DNA from 3 places in the Arthrobacter sp. E1SS-5 genome. Region 3 is predicted to be linked to each of the others. Evidence: riboswitches for the same ligand, from Rfam matches in the RefSeq annotation. Region 3 holds a riboswitch; each other region holds the start of a gene.
What was found. A riboswitch is a leader RNA that binds a small molecule or an ion and turns the genes downstream of it on or off. The one in region 3 is predicted to bind S-adenosylmethionine.
Positions count from the first base shown of each region.

Region 1: another riboswitch for S-adenosylmethionine. It lies ahead of ACIGJD_RS02570 (cobalamin-independent methionine synthase II family protein); the one in region 3 lies ahead of ACIGJD_RS12650 (aminotransferase class V-fold PLP-dependent enzyme).
Region 2: another riboswitch for S-adenosylmethionine. It lies ahead of metX (homoserine O-acetyltransferase MetX); the one in region 3 lies ahead of ACIGJD_RS12650 (aminotransferase class V-fold PLP-dependent enzyme).

Region 1 is NZ_CP172703.1:515,123-518,238, reverse strand. Features, by position in the region: gene ACIGJD_RS02575 (M14 family zinc carboxypeptidase) at 198-1,262, opposite strand; SAM riboswitch class I at 1,498-1,602, shown strand; gene ACIGJD_RS02570 (cobalamin-independent methionine synthase II family protein) at 1,616-2,824, shown strand; gene ACIGJD_RS02565 (uracil-DNA glycosylase family protein) at 3,029-3,116, shown strand, end outside.
Region 2 is NZ_CP172703.1:1,420,219-1,423,334, forward strand. Features, by position in the region: gene ACIGJD_RS06535 (bifunctional o-acetylhomoserine/o-acetylserine sulfhydrylase) at 1-898, shown strand, start outside; SAM riboswitch class IV at 1,021-1,136, shown strand; gene metX (homoserine O-acetyltransferase MetX) at 1,149-2,264, shown strand; gene ACIGJD_RS06545 (MFS transporter) at 2,443-3,116, shown strand, end outside.
Region 3 is NZ_CP172703.1:2,722,289-2,725,404, forward strand. Features, by position in the region: gene rsgA (ribosome small subunit-dependent GTPase A) at 1-450, shown strand, start outside; gene hisN (histidinol-phosphatase) at 496-1,308, shown strand; SAM riboswitch class IV at 1,461-1,574, shown strand; gene ACIGJD_RS12650 (aminotransferase class V-fold PLP-dependent enzyme) at 1,612-3,030, shown strand.

The DNA of each region.
Region 1 (3,116 bases), 2.2 Mb from region 3:
GCGCCGTTCATGAGAATGCCCCGAACATACCGGCCTTCGCGCGGCCGCAGCGCGGCACGGCGAAGGAAGAGTCCCGGGGCTCTTACCACCCAAGTTTAGCCGATGGGGCACTTTGTCCATTGTTGGCCCGCCGCGGCCCGTCATGCGGGAAGAGCCGCGGCAGCCCTGGTCAGAACCGCCGCGGCGAGCCGGTGCTGCTACTCGTCTTCCGCCTCCCCTGCAGGCCGGGACGTCTGCTCGGCGAGCGTGTCCCAGAAGGAGGTGTCGGCGTCGGCAATTGAACCGTCCGCAATGGCGGCGGCGGTGGACGTCAGCGTGGTGACCGTCTGCTTGATCAGGTAGCCGTTGCTGCGCTGGCCCAACGCGTAGCCGTCCAGGTAGTGGTCGGACATGCCGCGCATCTCGAAGAGCAAAGTTGCGATGCCGTATTCCACGGAGATGCCGTTGCGGCTGATTGTCTCGGCGCTGCCGCCCTGGTACTTGCCCAGGTGGCCCCAGCCGGTGGAGTCGACGCTGTTGAAGACCACGGCGCCCAGCTGCTTCGACTTTTCGACGACGGCGGGATCTGCGTTGGGGGTGGTGGGGTACAGGATGGAGCCGGAGACCAGCTTGCCGTCACGCTCAGCGCGGGTGCCCTGGTGGTGCAGGTCAATCATGTAGTCGATCCGGTACTTGCGCATCACGTTGTTGTGCAGCGCCTGGGTCTCCGGCTGGATCTTGGCCACGTGGTCGCGGTTCAGGTCCACACCCTCGGCGTTGTAGCGGGTGAGATGCCGGTCCCCCTTGGCGAGGTAGTTGTCCAGGGAGAAGTTCACGTCCCCCATGGCGCCGTCCGCGTTGAGCATGGGCAGCACCAGGATGTTCACGCCCTTGAGGATGTCCGCCGATTTGCCGGTACCCAGGTGCTTGATGAACTCCATGGCCCCCTCGGTGGTGAGCTGTTCGTTGCCGTGCTGCTGCGTCAGGTAGAGGATGGTGGGCTTGGCCGGGTCCGAGATGTACTTGACCAGGTGGATGTCCCGGCCCTTCACGGTCTGGCCGATGACTTCCAGTTCCATGGCGGGCTGCTTGGCATCCTGGTCCTTCAGGAAGGAAACCATCTGGTCATAGGTGGCCAGTTTTGTCGTGGTGATCTGGCCGTTGCCGTCGTAGCCGGGGCCTTCGCCCACCGCGTTCGCCAGCGGAGCCGGTCCCGCCACGACGGCCAGCGCCAAGGCGCCGGAAAGGGCAAGGTTCCTGAAGGTTGCCAGGGATTTATTCACGGTGGATGACCTCTTCTTTGAGTGCGGTGGTTCTTGGGTGCAGTGGGTGCGCAGCCGCCATGTTCCCCATTTCGGCTGTGACAAAGAGCCAACCAAGCTGGACAGAATCTGTCAATACGCTGGACGAAACCTGTAAGCATGCCAAGAGGACAGCAGGGGTGAGATCAGGCCTACTGGCGCGACACAAAGCGGACCGGACTTGCCCGCGCGCAGCGGTGTCGATTTAGGTGGGAGGGAACCATCCGGAGCGGCCGAGAGACCTGGCTCGATGACGCCGCAGCAACCACGGTCCAGCAGGAGCCCTGCTGGTCGAAGGTGCTACTGCCAGGACCGATGGAAAGGAAGATTCCAGCATGTCCCTGAACACCGACCACATCCGCGTCACCCACGCCGGTTCCCTGCCCCGCACCCCGGAACTCATCGCAGCCAATGCGGCCAAGGAAGCCGACGGCATCACCCCGGAATTCCTTGATCTCCTTGAGGCCTCGGTGGCGGACATTGTCCAGCGCCAAAAAGACCTGGGCGTCGACATCGCCAACGACGGCGAGTACGGCCACACCATGTCCAGTTCCGTGGACTACGGTGCCTGGTGGAACTACTCGTTCTCCCGACTCGGCGGCCTGGAACCGACCAACGTGGACCGCTGGGCCGACTCGCAGGTGCACCGCTCCTCGCCGGGCCACATCGTCCTGACCTCCTTCCCGGACCGCCGCGACCGGCAAAAGTTCAACGAGGCCTATAACGACCCGTCCTCGGGCATCCTCTCGCACCGCAAGTCGGTCACCCAGCCCAAGATCGCCGGGCCGCTGACCTACACGGGCCAGGACCTTGTAGCGTCGGACATCAGGAACCTGAAGACCGGGCTCGCCGCCGCGGGCCTCTCCGACGGTTTCGTGGCCTCGCTCTCCCCCGGCTCCTGCGCCCGGGTGGCCAACGAGTACTACAAAACGGACGAGGAACTGGTCTACGCCTGCGCCGACGCCATGCGGGAGGAATACAAGGCGATCATCGACGCCGGCCTCACCGTGCAGCTCGATGACCCGTCCCTGGCCGAGAGCTGGGACCAAATCAACCCCGAGCCCTCCCTGGAGGACTACCTGAAGTTCATCCAGCTGCGCGTCGAGGCCACCAACTGGGCCCTCCGGGACCTCCCGCAGGAACAGATCCGGCTGCACGTCTGCTGGGGCTCCTGGCACGGCCCGCACACCACCGACATCCCGTTCGCGGACATCATCGGGTCCGTGCTGCAGGTCAACGCCGGCGCCTACTCCTTCGAGGCCGCCAACGTGCGCCACGAACACGAATGGCGGGTCTGGGAGGACACCAAACTCCCGGAAGGCAAGGTGATCATTCCGGGCGTCGTATCGCATGCCACCAATGTGGTGGAGCACCCGGACCTGGTGGCGGACCGCATTGTCCGCTTTGCCGACGTCGTGGGCAGGGAAAACGTCATTGCCTCCACTGACTGCGGCCTGGGCGGCAGGGTCCACCCGCAGATCGCCTTTGCCAAGCTGGAAGCACTGGGCGAGGGCGCCCGCCGCGCCACCAGGCGCCTCTGGTAAACGGCCGGCCGTGCCGCCGCGCCGGCTGTTCCTTCCATCACCGGAATGGGACAGCCGGCGTTTCGCTTCCGGGGGCTTGCTAAACTGGACCAGGCCGGCGAGGTCCGGCCCACCCCAACCAACCGCTGCTGATGCGTCGCGCCTCCCCGCGCCCTCATCCGGCCGCGGCAGCAACGCCAATCCCCGCAGGAGAACCAGCACTTCATGACAGCCCTGGCCACCGAAACTTTCCACGAACAGCTCATGAGCCGCCGCTACGAACCCAGCGTTGCTGCCGTCAACGAGCTGTGCG
Region 2 (3,116 bases), 1.3 Mb from region 3:
GTGGCGCAACGCCGTCCAGCCCAACACGAAGCTCTTCTTTGGTGAAGTGGTCTCCAACCCGCGCCAGGACGTCCTGGACATCGAGGGCATCTCAGAGGTCGCCCACCAGGCCGGCGTGCCCCTCATCGTGGACAACACCCTCTCCACCCCGTACCTGATCCGCCCGCTGGAGTGGGGAGCGGACATCGTGATCCACTCAGCCACCAAATATCTGGGCGGCCACGGCACAGCCATTGCCGGCGTGATCGTCGATTCCGGCAAATTCGATTTCAGCAAGGACCCGGAACGGTTCCCAGGCTTCAACACCCCGGATCCCACCTACAACGGACTGGTCTACGCACGCGACCTGGGAGCCGGCTGCGCGTTGGGGGCCAACCTTTCCTACATCCTCAAGGCGCGCGTCCAGCTCCTGCGCGACCTGGGCTCGGCGGTCTCGCCCTTCAATGCCTTCCTGATTTCCCAAGGCCTGGAGACATTGAGCCTGCGGGTGGAACGCCACGTGGCCAACGCCACGGAAGTGGCGCGCTGGCTTGAGGCAAGGGACGACGTCGAATCGGTCGCCTACGCGGGGCTGCCGTCCAGTCCCTGGTACGAGCGTGGCCGCAAGTACGGGCCCAAGGGCACGGGCGCCGTTGTCGCCTTCAACCTGGCCGGCGGAGCGGAGGCGGGCAAACGCTTCGTCGACGCCCTGGAACTGCACTCCCATGTGGCCAACATCGGCGACGTGCGCTCCCTGGTCATCCACCCGGCGTCGACCACGCACAGCCAGCTCTCGCCGGAGCAGCAGGCAGTGGCCGGGGTGCACCCGGGACTCGTCAGGCTTTCCGTGGGCCTGGAACACATCGACGACATCCTCGCCGACCTGGAAGCAGGCTTTAGGGCTGCGAAAAGCGCCTAGAAGCGTAAAGCACGACGCCGGGCCACTACTTGGGCGGTAAAGCGTGGCGGGCAGCAAGTTGGGAAGTCATAACCAGTCACACTCTTGGCTTGGACCGGGTGGTTTTTCGTACACTCGATCCAGGTCATGAGTGCCAGTGACAGCCCCGGCTTGCTGGCCGGCAACCCTCCATCCGCGGTGGGGTGCCCCGGGTGAGGACCTGGCCTGCCGGTCAGACGACGGCAGGCAAGCGCGTAGAAGAGGTCTTGCCATGACGGTTACCGTCGCCCCAACCACCATCCCCGAACACGGAATTGTCCGCTACGCCTCCATTGGGGGACTGGAGCTCGAGGCCGGGGGATACCTGCCGGACGTCACGCTGGCCTATGAAACCTGGGGCAGCCTCAACGCGGACGCCAGCAATGCCATCCTGATCGAGCACGCGCTCACCGGCAGCACCCATGTGACCCGGGGAGACACCGACGAAGAAGGCTGGTGGGAGCAGTTGGCCGGCCCCGGCGCCCCCGTGGACACTGACCGTTTCTTCGTGGTGTCCATCAACATCGTTGGCGGCTGCTACGGCTCCACAGGCCCCTCCTCACCCGCCCCCGACGGAGCGCCTTGGGGTTCCCGTTTCCCCCTGGTCACGCTGCGGGACAGCACCGTGGCGGAGGCCCGGCTGGCAGACCAGCTGGGAATCAAGAGCTGGTTCGCCGTCCTTGGCGGCTCCATGGGCGGCGCCCGCGCACTGGAATGGGCAGTGACCTACCCGGACAGAGTGCAGCGCTGCGCCGTGATCTCCGTGGGTGCGGCGAGCACTGCAGAACAGATCGCCTTCGCCCAGGCCCAGACCCTGGCCATCCGGCAGGATCCAAACTTCAACGGCGGCGACTACTACGGCGGTCCGTGCCCTGAAGAGGGCCTGGCCCTTGCCCGGCGCATCGCCCACATCACCTACCGGTCCGCTGCCGAACTGGAAGGCCGCTTCGGCCGGGCAGCCCAGGAATCCGAGTCGCCCCTCCAGGGGGAAGTGCTGGCAACCCGCGGCCGATACCAAGTGGAAAGCTACCTGGACCACCAGGGCAACAAGCTCGTGAAGCGCTTTGACGCCAACAGCTACATCGCCCTGACCGAAGCGCTAATGAGCCATGACGTCTGCCGCGGCCGGGGAACCCTGGCCGAAACCCTGGCCGGTGCTACTGCACGCTTCTTCGTGGCCGCCGTCGACTCCGACCGGCTCTACTTCCCAAGCCAGTCGCGGGAGCTGGCGCAGGCGCTGCCCGGCGACGTGGACGTCCACCTCATCCAGGCGCCCATCGGCCACGACGGATTCCTCACCGAAATCGGCCAGCTGGGGGCACAGCTGAGGAGCAGCTTCCTAGTCTAGGATCACCCAGCACACTCCCAACAATGTGCATTCCTGCAGATGCCTTCTGCACTAATGGGCGTTGAGGTTGCATGGGCGGGCAGACCATACTCATCGAAGCCGGCTTTCGTGGTGTACATCACACGCGGCTGCCATCGACTGTCCCCGTGGTGTCGACGACGACGCCGAAGGAGTTCGCATGAGTACGGAACGTTCCGCCGCAAGGCGCACCGAGGAAACCGACGTCAAGGCGTCAGGCCTGAAAAAGGTGGTAACGGCCTCCATGGCCGGCACCGTCGTGGAGTGGTACGAGTTCTTCCTCTACGCATCCGCCGCCACCCTGGTGTTCGGGAAGGCCTTCTTCCCCAACGCCGGGACCGAACTGGACGGCATCATCGCCGCCTTCCTCACCTACGCCGTCGGCTTCGTGGCCCGCCCCATCGGTGGCATCGTCTTTGGCCACTTCGGCGACAAGTTCGGCCGCAAGCAGCTGCTGCAGCTGAGCATCATCCTCGTGGGAGTCTCCACCTTCCTGATGGGCTGCCTGCCCACGTTCGCGCAGATCGGCTACTGGGCTCCGGCGCTGCTGGTCATCCTCCGGTTTGCGCAGGGCTTCGCTGTTGGCGGGGAATGGGGCGGCGCCGTCCTCCTCGTGGCAGAGCACAGCCCCAGCAAGTCCCGCGGATTCTGGGCCAGCTGGCCGCAGTCAGCGGTGCCCCTGGGCAACCTCCTCGCCACGGCGGTGCTGTTCGTCCTGTCCTCCACCCTGACCCAGGAAGCTTTCCTCGGATGGGGCTGGCGCGTGGCCTTCTGGCTGTCCGCGGTGATCGTCCTGATCGGCTACTACATCCGGACCAAGGTCAACGACGCGCC
Region 3 (3,116 bases):
GGCCAGGTCACGGTGATGCTCGGACACTCGGGCGTGGGCAAGTCCACCATGGTCAACGCGCTGACCGGGGCCGAGCGGGCCACCGGCGGAGTCAACGCGGTGACCGGCCGGGGCCGGCACACGTCGTCGTCGGCCCTGGCGCTGCGGCTGGCGGACGCGCCGGCCGGCAGCTGGATCATCGATACCCCGGGCATCAGATCCTTCGGCCTGGCCCACGTGGACCCTGACCGGATCCTGCGCTCGTTCCCGGACCTCTCCCCCGGCATCGAGAACTGCGAACGGGGCTGCAAGCACACGGCAACTGCAGTGGACTGCGGCCTCGACGACTGGGTGGCGGACGGACACGCAGGTCCCACTGGTCCCGCACGGCTCGCGTCGCTGCGGCGGCTGCTCGGCACCGATCCGAGGATGGAAGCACAGGAAACCAAGGAGCTCGGCAGCGTCAACTGACGCGTTCTCCCCGGAAGAAGCGTGGGCAGACGGTAGTTTGGAACCATGATCCAACCCGCTTCGAGCTACAACGATGACCTGCGCCTGGCACATGTCCTGGCCGACTCCGTGGATGACCAGACCATGAGCCGCTTCAAGGCCCTGGACCTCCACGTTGAGACCAAGCCGGACCTGACGCCGGTCACCGATGCGGACAAGGCCGCCGAGGAAGCGATCCGCGGGCAGCTCTCGCGTTCCCGCCCCCGTGACGCGGTCCTGGGCGAAGAGTTCGGCAGCACTGGCCACGGTTCGCGGCGCTGGATCATCGACCCCATCGACGGGACCAAGAACTTTGTCCGCGGCGTTCCGGTCTGGGCTACCCTGATCGCCCTGGTTGACGAGGGAGAGCCGGCGGTGGGCGTGGTCAGCGCCCCGGCCCTGGGCAAGCGCTGGTGGGCGGCGAAGGGGATGGGCGCGTACATGGGCAGGTCCCTGGCGGCTGCCACACGGCTCCGCGTCTCCAACGTCTCCAGCCTCGCCGATGCCTCCCTCTCCTACTCCAGCCTCACCGGCTGGAAGGAACGGGGAAACCTCGACGAGTTCCTGGGCCTCACCGAAGACGTGTGGCGGACACGCGCCTATGGCGATTTTTGGTCGTACTGCATGGTGGCCGAGGGCTCCGTGGACATTGCCTGTGAACCGGAGCTGAACCTCTACGACATGGCCGCCCTGGTGCCGATCGTGGTGGAGGCCGGCGGCCGTTTCACGTCCCTGGAAGGCGAGGACGGCCCCTTTGGCGGGAACGCCCTGGCCACCAACTCCATCCTGCACTCAGAGGTGCTGCACCGCCTGAACCCTTACCTGGATGATTTGCTGTAACGGTTGACTTTTCTACGGGAAAACGAATAAAGCGACGGCGGGCACCTCCCAAAGGAGGTGGCCGCCGTCGTTTATTCGGCAGCGCGTAACAAAGGGCTTAACAATCGCTGCAGGTTCAGCCTTGGCCGCCGCATGTCCTACGCTTTTATCCAGGTCACGAGTGCCAGCGCTAAACCCCGGTTTGCTGGCCGGCAACCCTCCATTCGCGGTGGGGTGCCCCGGGTGACGACCAGGCCGGTCCGGAGCGGATGCGGCAAGCGCGGATTCCACTATGCCGGAGTCCTGTATTCAAGTGAGGTCTCTGTGACAACTGCCACCGTCTCCCCCCAGCCCGCCACCACCGAATCGGCCGTTGCTGCTGAACGCCACGCCGTTGCCGGACGGCCCCTCGCGGCGGTCACCGGCGCGGAAATCCAGGCGCCGCTCATTACCGGCGGCCACGTGCGCTACGCGAACCTTGACTATGGCGCATCCGCCCCGGCGCTCTCCGTGGTGTCCGCCTACCTGAACGAGATCCTGCCCTACTACGCCAGCGTCCACCGCGGGGCAGGGTACGCCTCCCAGATCAGCACCTCGGTTTACGAGAACGCGCGCAGCATTGTCCGCGATTTCGTTGGGGGCCGCCCGGACGACTCGGTCATCTTCACGCGCAACACCACGGATTCGCTCAACCTGCTGGCAGGTTGTCTTCCCATCAGAGATGGCCGGCCCGCCGGCGATGTGCTCTACCTGGACATCGAACACCACGCCAACCTGCTGCCCTGGCAGGGCGTACCGCACCGGAGCATCGTGGCGGCAGAGACGGTCGCTGGCACCGTTGACGCCGTCCGCGCGGAGCTGGAGCAGGGCGGGGTCAGCCTGCTGGCAGTCACCGGCGCTTCAAACGTCACCGGCGAGATCCTTCCCATCCGGGCCCTGGCCGCGCTGGCCCACCAGCACGGGGCACGGATCGTGGTGGATGCTGCCCAACTCGCACCGCACCGCCGGGTGGACATCAGCGCCGACGGCATCGACTACCTCGCGTTTTCCGGCCACAAGCTGTACGCACCGTTCGGCGCCGGCGTCCTGGTGGGACGCCCTGACTGGTTGGACGCGGGCGTCCCGCACCTTGCCGGCGGCGGCGCGGTGAAGGAAGCAAGGCTCGACGGCGTCAGCTGGGCCAGCGGGCCGGCACGCCACGAGGGGGGCTCACCGAACGTCCTCGGAGCCGCCACCCTGGCCCGCGCCACACAGGTCCTCGCGGGGCTGGACCAGGACCGGTGGCACGCCCACGAATCGGCCATCCGCTCCTTCCTCGTGGAGGGCCTGCAAAACATCAACGGGGTCACGGTCCACCAGATCTTTAAGGACAGCAACCCGGAAACGGACACCATCGGCGTGGTCAACTTCTCCGTCGAGGGCTACGACGCAGGACTGGTGGCTGCCTACCTCGCCGCCGAGCACGGCGTGGGCCTGCGCGATGGACGCTTCTGCGCCCATCCCCTGCTGAAGCGCCTCGGCCTGCCGTCCGGCTCGCTTCGGGCCAGCTTCGGCGTCGGATCCCGGCTGGAGGATGCCGAACGCCTGCTCGCGGGCATCCGCGCGCTGCGCAGCAAGGGGCTGGGCTGGGACTACGTGGTGGACGCCGGCCGGTGGGTGCCGGCCAACGACGCCCGCACCTACCCGCACTGGGCACCCAACACCCCGGGAACGGCCGGCGCCGCCCCCTGCATCGACGACTAGGCAGCTTCAGGGAAGGGGCCACCCTTCCAGGCAGCCACCGGTGACCGTCTGTGCGGTAAATTCGAAGGGAGATCACCGGCAGCAAC